2 regions of the Polaromonas sp. P2_G11 genome follow, and region 2 is predicted to be linked to the other one. Evidence: predicted binding sites of a transcription regulator. Region 2 holds the regulator's gene; the other holds the start of a gene.
What was found. The regulator sigma-54, encoded in region 2, starts transcription at its own class of promoters, with help from an activator protein. The targets are predictions, from matches to a motif close to TGGCANGNAANCTGCTTT.
Positions count from the first base shown of each region.

Region 1: a site for sigma-54 is predicted at 2,088-2,105, ahead of AC1DWQ_RS22235 (CmpA/NrtA family ABC transporter substrate-binding protein). Genes of this name have one in related genera too.

Region 1 is NZ_JBFUFE010000006.1:437,334-440,734, forward strand. It holds gene ntrB (nitrate ABC transporter permease) at 1-613, opposite strand, end outside; gene AC1DWQ_RS22235 (CmpA/NrtA family ABC transporter substrate-binding protein) at 674-1,918, opposite strand; gene AC1DWQ_RS22240 (ANTAR domain-containing response regulator) at 2,273-2,905, opposite strand; gene tsaD (tRNA (adenosine(37)-N6)-threonylcarbamoyltransferase complex transferase subunit TsaD) at 3,145-3,401, shown strand, end outside.
Region 2 is NZ_JBFUFE010000004.1:572,883-576,283, reverse strand. It holds gene lptA (lipopolysaccharide transport periplasmic protein LptA) at 1-208, shown strand, start outside; gene lptB (LPS export ABC transporter ATP-binding protein) at 223-1,014, shown strand; gene AC1DWQ_RS16785 (RNA polymerase factor sigma-54) at 1,159-2,694, shown strand; gene AC1DWQ_RS16780 (THUMP domain-containing class I SAM-dependent RNA methyltransferase) at 2,737-3,401, shown strand, end outside.

The DNA.
Region 1 (3,401 bases), on a different contig from region 2:
TCATGGGCCAGATGGAGCAAATGAAGATGGTCCAGATAGCAGCCGGGTTGGCACCCTTGAAGACCAGCAGACCAATCGGCAACCAGGCTAGCGGCGACACCGGGCGCAAGAGGCTGATCAGCGGGTTGAACATGCGGCTCAAAAAATTGAAGCGACCGATCATGAAGCCGACCGGTATGCCGACGACGGCCGCCATGCCAAAGCCCATGGCCACGCGCTTGAGCGACGACAGCACGTTCCAGCCCACGCCCTGGTCATTCGGCCCCTTGCTGTAAAACGGGTCGCTGAAGATCTGCACCGCCTGCACAAAGGTGTCTTTGGGCGAGGGAATGCTGCCGGCCGTGCCCATGAAAACAAGCTCCCAGATCAGCACCAGCAAACCGAGGCCCAACAGGGGGGGCAGGATGGTGAGCCAGAGCCAGGAGGCATCGCGGGATGGCTTGGTGGCGGGCATGGGTTTTATTGAAACGTTCATGTTGTTTTTGGCTGCGGAGCCCGTTGGATAAGCGCCGCCAGCTATCGAATTGATAGCGACGGCCTCTCTGGGCCTTTCGTTGCTGCGGCTTGCAGGGGTTGCCGCCTCCAGCGGGTTGTGAAATACGGCACTGACCATGGCGTCACCTCTTTACGTGGGAAGGTTGGGTGGGGTGTAGCGTGGATATAGCGTGGGTGTTCAGGCGTGAACCTTGAAACTGTCGGCGTATTTTTTCGGGTCCTTGCCGTCCCACACCGTGCCGTCCATCAGCTTGCTGCTGCGCATGATGTCTTTGGGAACGCTCGCCTTGGCAGCCGTCGCGGCCTGTTTGTAGACGTCGATGTGATTGATCTGTTTGGCGATGCCCAGGTAGTCCGGATGCTCCTTGATCAGGCCCCAGCGTTTGTGCTGCGTGAGGAACCACATGCCGTCGGACAGGTAAGGGAAGCTCACCGCACCGTCGTTGTAGAACTTCATGTAGTTCGGGTCGTCCCAGGTCTTGCCCATGCCGTTCTGGTAGCGGCCCAGGATGCGCTGGTTGATGGCGTCCACGCTGGTGTTGACGTAGCTCTTGTCGGCCACGGTCTCGGCCATCTTGTTTTTGTTGGAGAGGCTGGCGTCAATCCACTTGCCGGCTTCGATGATGGCGGCGGTCACGGCGCGCGCTGTATTGGGGTATTTTTTGACGAAGTCGGCCGTGGTGCCCAGCACTTTTTCAGGGTGGTCTTTCCAGACGTCCTGGGTGGTCACGGCGGTCACGCCTATGCCGTCGATGATGGCGCGGTGGCCCCAGGGCTCGCCCACGCAGAAGCCGTCCATGTTGCCCACGCGCATGTTGGCCACCATTTGCGGTGGCGGCACGGTGATGACCTTGGCGTCCTTCATCGGGTTGATGCCGTTGGCGGCCAGCCAGTAGTAAAGCCACATGGCGTGCGTGCCGGTCGGGAAGGTCTGGGCGAAGGTGTATTCGCGCTTGTCGCTGGCCATGAGCTTGGCCAGGCCCGGGCCGTCGATGGCGCCCTTGTCGGCCAGTTTCTTGGACAGCGTGATGGCCTGGCCGTTGTTGTTGAGCGTCATCAGCACAGCCATGTCTTTCTTGGGGCCGGCTGTGCCCATGTGGACGCCGTAGACCAGGCCGTAGAGCACATGGGCGAAGTCCAGTTCGCCGTTGACCAGCTTGTCGCGTACGCCGGCCCAGCTGGCTTCCTTGGTCGGGATGATCTTGACGCCGTATTTCTGGTCAATGCCCAGCACTGAGGCCATGACCACCGAGGCGCAGTCGGTCAGCGGAATGAAGCCGATCTTGACTTCCTTCTTCTCTGGTGCGTCTGAGCCCTGGGCATAGACGGCAGCGCGCAGGGCGGGGTTGATGCCCACGGCGCCCACGGCCGCGGCCTGCAGCACGGTACGGCGAGTCAGCGAAGATTTCAGCAGTTCAGTCATGTCAGCGGCTCCTGATAGTTAAAACGAAAGACAAAAACAAAAAGGCGCTCGACCCGGGCAACACGTTGAACGTGATGCAGGGTGCGAACGCCTTTGTTCCTTGGGGGCACCACACACTTCGCCATTGAAGTGCTGTGCCGGTTGGCCATCTTTGACCAGTGCCTAGGGCATTGCAAAAGCTGTGCCAGCGATGCTGAGTGCTGTGACAGCGGGTCGTTTTGAGAAGGGAAAGTGCCCGGACGCACTGCCTGCACCAGTGGCTGCGGGGAAAGGCGGTGCGAGGCGGTGGTTTGATGCTTGCACCGTATTTGTGCGGTGCACCAATTGAGGGTTACCTGAGATCAGGCCCGGGATTTATCCCAGCAAATCCAGGGCGTCGAGCATGCGCTGGGCGACTTCGCCCAGCCGCAGGCCCTTATCCATCGCTGCCTTGCGCAGCTTTTCGAAGGCGGCCTGTTCGGTCAGGCCCTGGCGCTGCATCAGCATGCCCTTGGCCCGGTCTATGACTTTTCGGTCATGCAGCTCTGTTTTGGCGTGTGCCAGTTCCTTGCGCAGGCCCTGCTCGTGCTCAAAGCGCGCCATGGCCACGTCCAGGATAGGCCGAATGCGGTCCGGGGAGAGGCCGGCCACTACATAGGCCGACACGCCGGCGGCGACGGCATCCTTCACGTGGCTGGTGTCGTTGTCGTTGGTGAACAGCACGATGGGCCGACGGGCGTCCCGCGTCGCCATCACCACATGCTCCAGCGAATCGCGGGCCTCGCTTTCGGCGTCCACGATGATCATGTCGGGTTGCAGTTGCGCCAGGCGCTCGTCCAGGAAGGTATCGGCCGGGAGCACCGCGACGATGTTGTAACCGTTTTCCAGCAATCCGATGCGCAGCTGGCGCGAGCGCTCGGCCAGCTCCCGCGCATGGTCGTCATCGGACACGGACTCCAGCAGGTCCGGGGCGATGATGACAAGGCGCAGGGATTGGGACGGCGTCATGCAGGATTTAGTGCAAGAAACGTGCCCCCACGGTCATTCACTGCGTGTAACTCCTTACCTCCCCGAGGGGTCTGCCCGCCCTCCGGCCCGGCAAAGCCGGTTCCAGGGCTCATGCTGGGTTGAGGAGGGGCTCAACCAGCGGGAGCCGCGGGACTGGCTTTGCCAGACCGCAGGCACCGCCCCCTTGAGGGGGCAGGCTACACGTAGTGAGCCTGAACGGGGGGCTTTACACTCGAAGGATGAGAGTCTTGGGAATCGAATCGAGTTGCGATGAAACCGGTGTGGCGCTGGTGGATGCCAGCGGCAGTGGCGTGCCGCGCCTGCTGTCGCACGCCTTGTTCAGCCAGATCGACATGCACCAGGCTTATGGTGGTGTGGTGCCTGAGCTGGCGAGCCGGGACCATATCCGGCGTGTCTTGCCTTTGACGCATCAGGTGATGGCCGAGGCGGGCAGCAGCCTGGCGCAAGTGGATGTGGTGGCGTATACACGCGGCCC
Region 2 (3,401 bases):
CACCGGCAGCCTGATTGTTTACGACAACAACACCGACGTCTTCACCGTGGATGGGGGCGCGCAAAATCGTACGGCCAGCAACCCCACAGGACGGGTTCGCGCCATGCTGTCACCCCGCGCGACAGCCTCGGCCCCCGTCGCGGCGCCGCCCGCAGGCCCAGCCCCGGTTCTGCGCCCCAGCACGACGCTGGGCAATGAAAAGAACTAGAAAGACCTGCACAGATGGATGTGGTGACTGACACTTCAGCGGCCCCGGCCGCTCCTGCCCTGACCCCCAGCCGCCTTGTTGCGCAAGGTCTGCAAAAATCGTACGGCAGCCGCAAGGTGGTGCAGGACGTTTCGCTGTCCGTGCAAAAAGGCGAAGTCGTGGGCCTGCTGGGCCCCAACGGCGCGGGCAAAACGACCTCGTTCTACATGATCGTGGGCCTGGTGCGCGCCGATGCAGGCGAAATTTCCATCGACGGCGAGTCGGTCGAGCACATGCCGATTCACCTGCGTGCCCGCCTGGGCCTGAGCTACCTGCCGCAGGAAGCGTCGATTTTCCGCAAGCTCACGGTCGAAGAAAACGTGCGTGCCGTGCTGGAGCTGCAGCTCGACAAAACCGGAAAGCCGCTGGGGCGCGCAGACATCGAGTCGCGGCTCGACGCGCTGCTGCAGGATTTGCGGGTAGATCATTTGCGCAACTCACCGGCACCGGCGCTCTCGGGCGGCGAGCGCCGCCGGGTCGAAATCGCGCGGGCGCTGGCAACCCAGCCGCGCTTCATCCTGCTGGATGAGCCCTTTGCCGGTATCGACCCCATTGCCGTGATCGAAATCCAGCGCATCATCGGTTTCCTCAAATCGCGCGGCATCGGCGTGCTGATCACCGACCACAACGTGCGTGAAACACTGGGCATTTGCGACCACGCCTACATCATCAGCGACGGCCATGTGCTGGCGCAAGGCACACCGTCCGAGATCGTGAACAACGCCGATGTACGAAGAGTCTATCTCGGCGAACACTTCAAGATGTGAAGATGGTTCCCCCCTGTTGTCGCTCACTTCGTGTAGCTCCCTCTCCCCCTCTGGGGACGGCGCCTGCGGCCTGGCGAAGCCAGTTCCGCGGCCCCTGCTGGCCGAAGACATGTCGTTTTATCTTTCCGCACATTTGAAAATCCAGTGAAACAAGGCCTGTCACTCCGCGTCTCGCAGCATCTTGCGCTGACGCCCCAGCTGCAGCAGTCGATCCGGCTGTTGCAGCTGTCGACGCTTGAGTTGAGCCAGGAGGTCGAGCAGATGCTCGACGAAAACCCGTTTCTGGAAGTGTCGGAAGAGACGGCGGTGCGCGAAGAGTTTGGGCTGGAGCACATCAACACGCCGGTAAGCCAGGACAGCCGCGAGTTTGAATCTGCTACGGATTCGATAGCTGGCGGCGCAGACGAGACTGGCGCTACAGCCCCGAATGACGCAGAAGTCAGTGCGGAGCCCAAGCTCGAGGAAAGCTGGGAAGGCGATGGCACGGTAGAAACCACGCCCGACGACAGCGAGTGGGGAAGCGACGCACCGGCGCGCAAGAACAACAATGAAGAGAGCGAAGCCGAGGCCTCCGACCTCACGGGCAGCCATGAGTCGCTGCAGGACCACCTGCACCGGCAATCGCTGAGCTTGCGCCTGTCGGAGGAAGATCGCGCCGCGCTGCACTTCCTCATTGAATCGCTCAACGACGACGGCTACCTTGAAGACAGCCTGGCGTCGCTCGCGGCCGGTCTTGCAAGAGATGACATGGCGCAGGCGGAAGAGCTGGAGCAGCGTTTTGCGATGGCGCTCAAGCTGCTGCACCACATGGAGCCTGCCGGTGTCGGTGCGCGCAACCTGGCGGAATGCCTGAGCCTGCAACTGCTGGACTGCAAGGACTGCGAAGAAACCCGCGCAGCCATTGCCATGTGCAAGCAACCCATGGAGCTGCTGGCCAAGCGCGATGTCAAGCGCCTGTCGCACCTGTGTGGGTTCACCGAAGCCGCCATCAAGGGCGCCATCACGGTGATTGGCCGGCTCGACCCCAAGCCCGGGCGCCGCTTTGTGAACGTGGAGCGCAACCTGATCGTGCCCGACGTCATCGTCATCAAATCGGGCCGGGGCTTCAAGGTTTCGCTCAATGGCGACGTCATGCCGCGCCTTCGCGTGCACGACATTTATGCCAATGCCCTCAAGCAGCACAAAGGCCAGGGCGGCCAGGCGCTGCAGCAGCGCCTGCAGGAGGCCCGCTGGTTCATCAAGAACATCCAGCAGCGCTTTGACACCATCCTGCGCGTAAGCAGCGCGATTGTGGAACGGCAGAAAAACTTCTTCACGCACGGCGAACTCGCCATGCGGCCGCTGGTGCTGCGCGAAATCGCCGATGAACTGGGCCTGCATGAGTCCACCATCTCCCGCGTGACCACGGCCAAGTACATGGGCACCCCTTTCGGTACTTTCGAGCTCAAGTATTTCTTCGGTTCCGCACTCGGCACCGAAACCGGCGGCAATGCTTCCAGCACAGCGGTGCGCGCGCTCATCAAACAATTTGTCTCGTCAGAAAGCCTCAAGAAGCCGCTCAGCGACAACCAGATTTCCGAAATGCTCAAGGAGCAGGGCATTGAATGCGCCCGCCGCACCGTGGCCAAGTACCGCGAGGCGCTCCGCATCGCGCCCGCCAACCTGCGCAAATCACTCTAGCCGCCCAATCAGGCCGCGCTGCCCCGCCCCTCAAAGTCAGTCATGAATCAACTCCAACTCTTTTTACCGTGCGCCGCAGGCGTCGAAACCCTGCTGGCCACCGAGGTCAAGCGTGTCACCGGGATCGACGGCAAAGCCTGGCGCGCCGGCGTGCAGCTGCAGGCTTCGTGGCGCGACGCGTTGCAGCTCAACCTGCACAGCCGGCTGGCGCAGCGCGTGCTGATCGAGCTGCAGCACAACCAGTACCGCAGCGAACAAGACCTCTACAACGCAGCTGCCAACGTGGCCTGGGAAATCTGGTTCACGCCCAAGCAGACCTTCAAGGTCGAGATCACGGCCCAGCACAGCCCGCTGCAAAGCCTGAACTTCGCGGCGCTGAAGATCAAGGACGCGATCGCCGACCGCTTTCGCGCCAAGTTCGACGACGTGCGGCCCAGCGTCGACACGCGCTGGCCCGACGTGCGCGTCTACGTGCACCTGACGACGGACACCGTCACGGTCTACATCGACACCTCGGGCGAGCCGCTCTTCAAGCGCGGCTGGCGCGAAGACAAGGGTGATGCCCCGCTGAAGGAAACCCTGGCCGCCGCCATGATTGCCGCCAGCGGATGGGATCAGCTCTGTAAAGAAGGCGTGCCGCTCTATGACCCCTGCTGCGGCTCGGGCACCATCGCGATTGAAGCCGCGCAAATCGCCTGCAACATTGC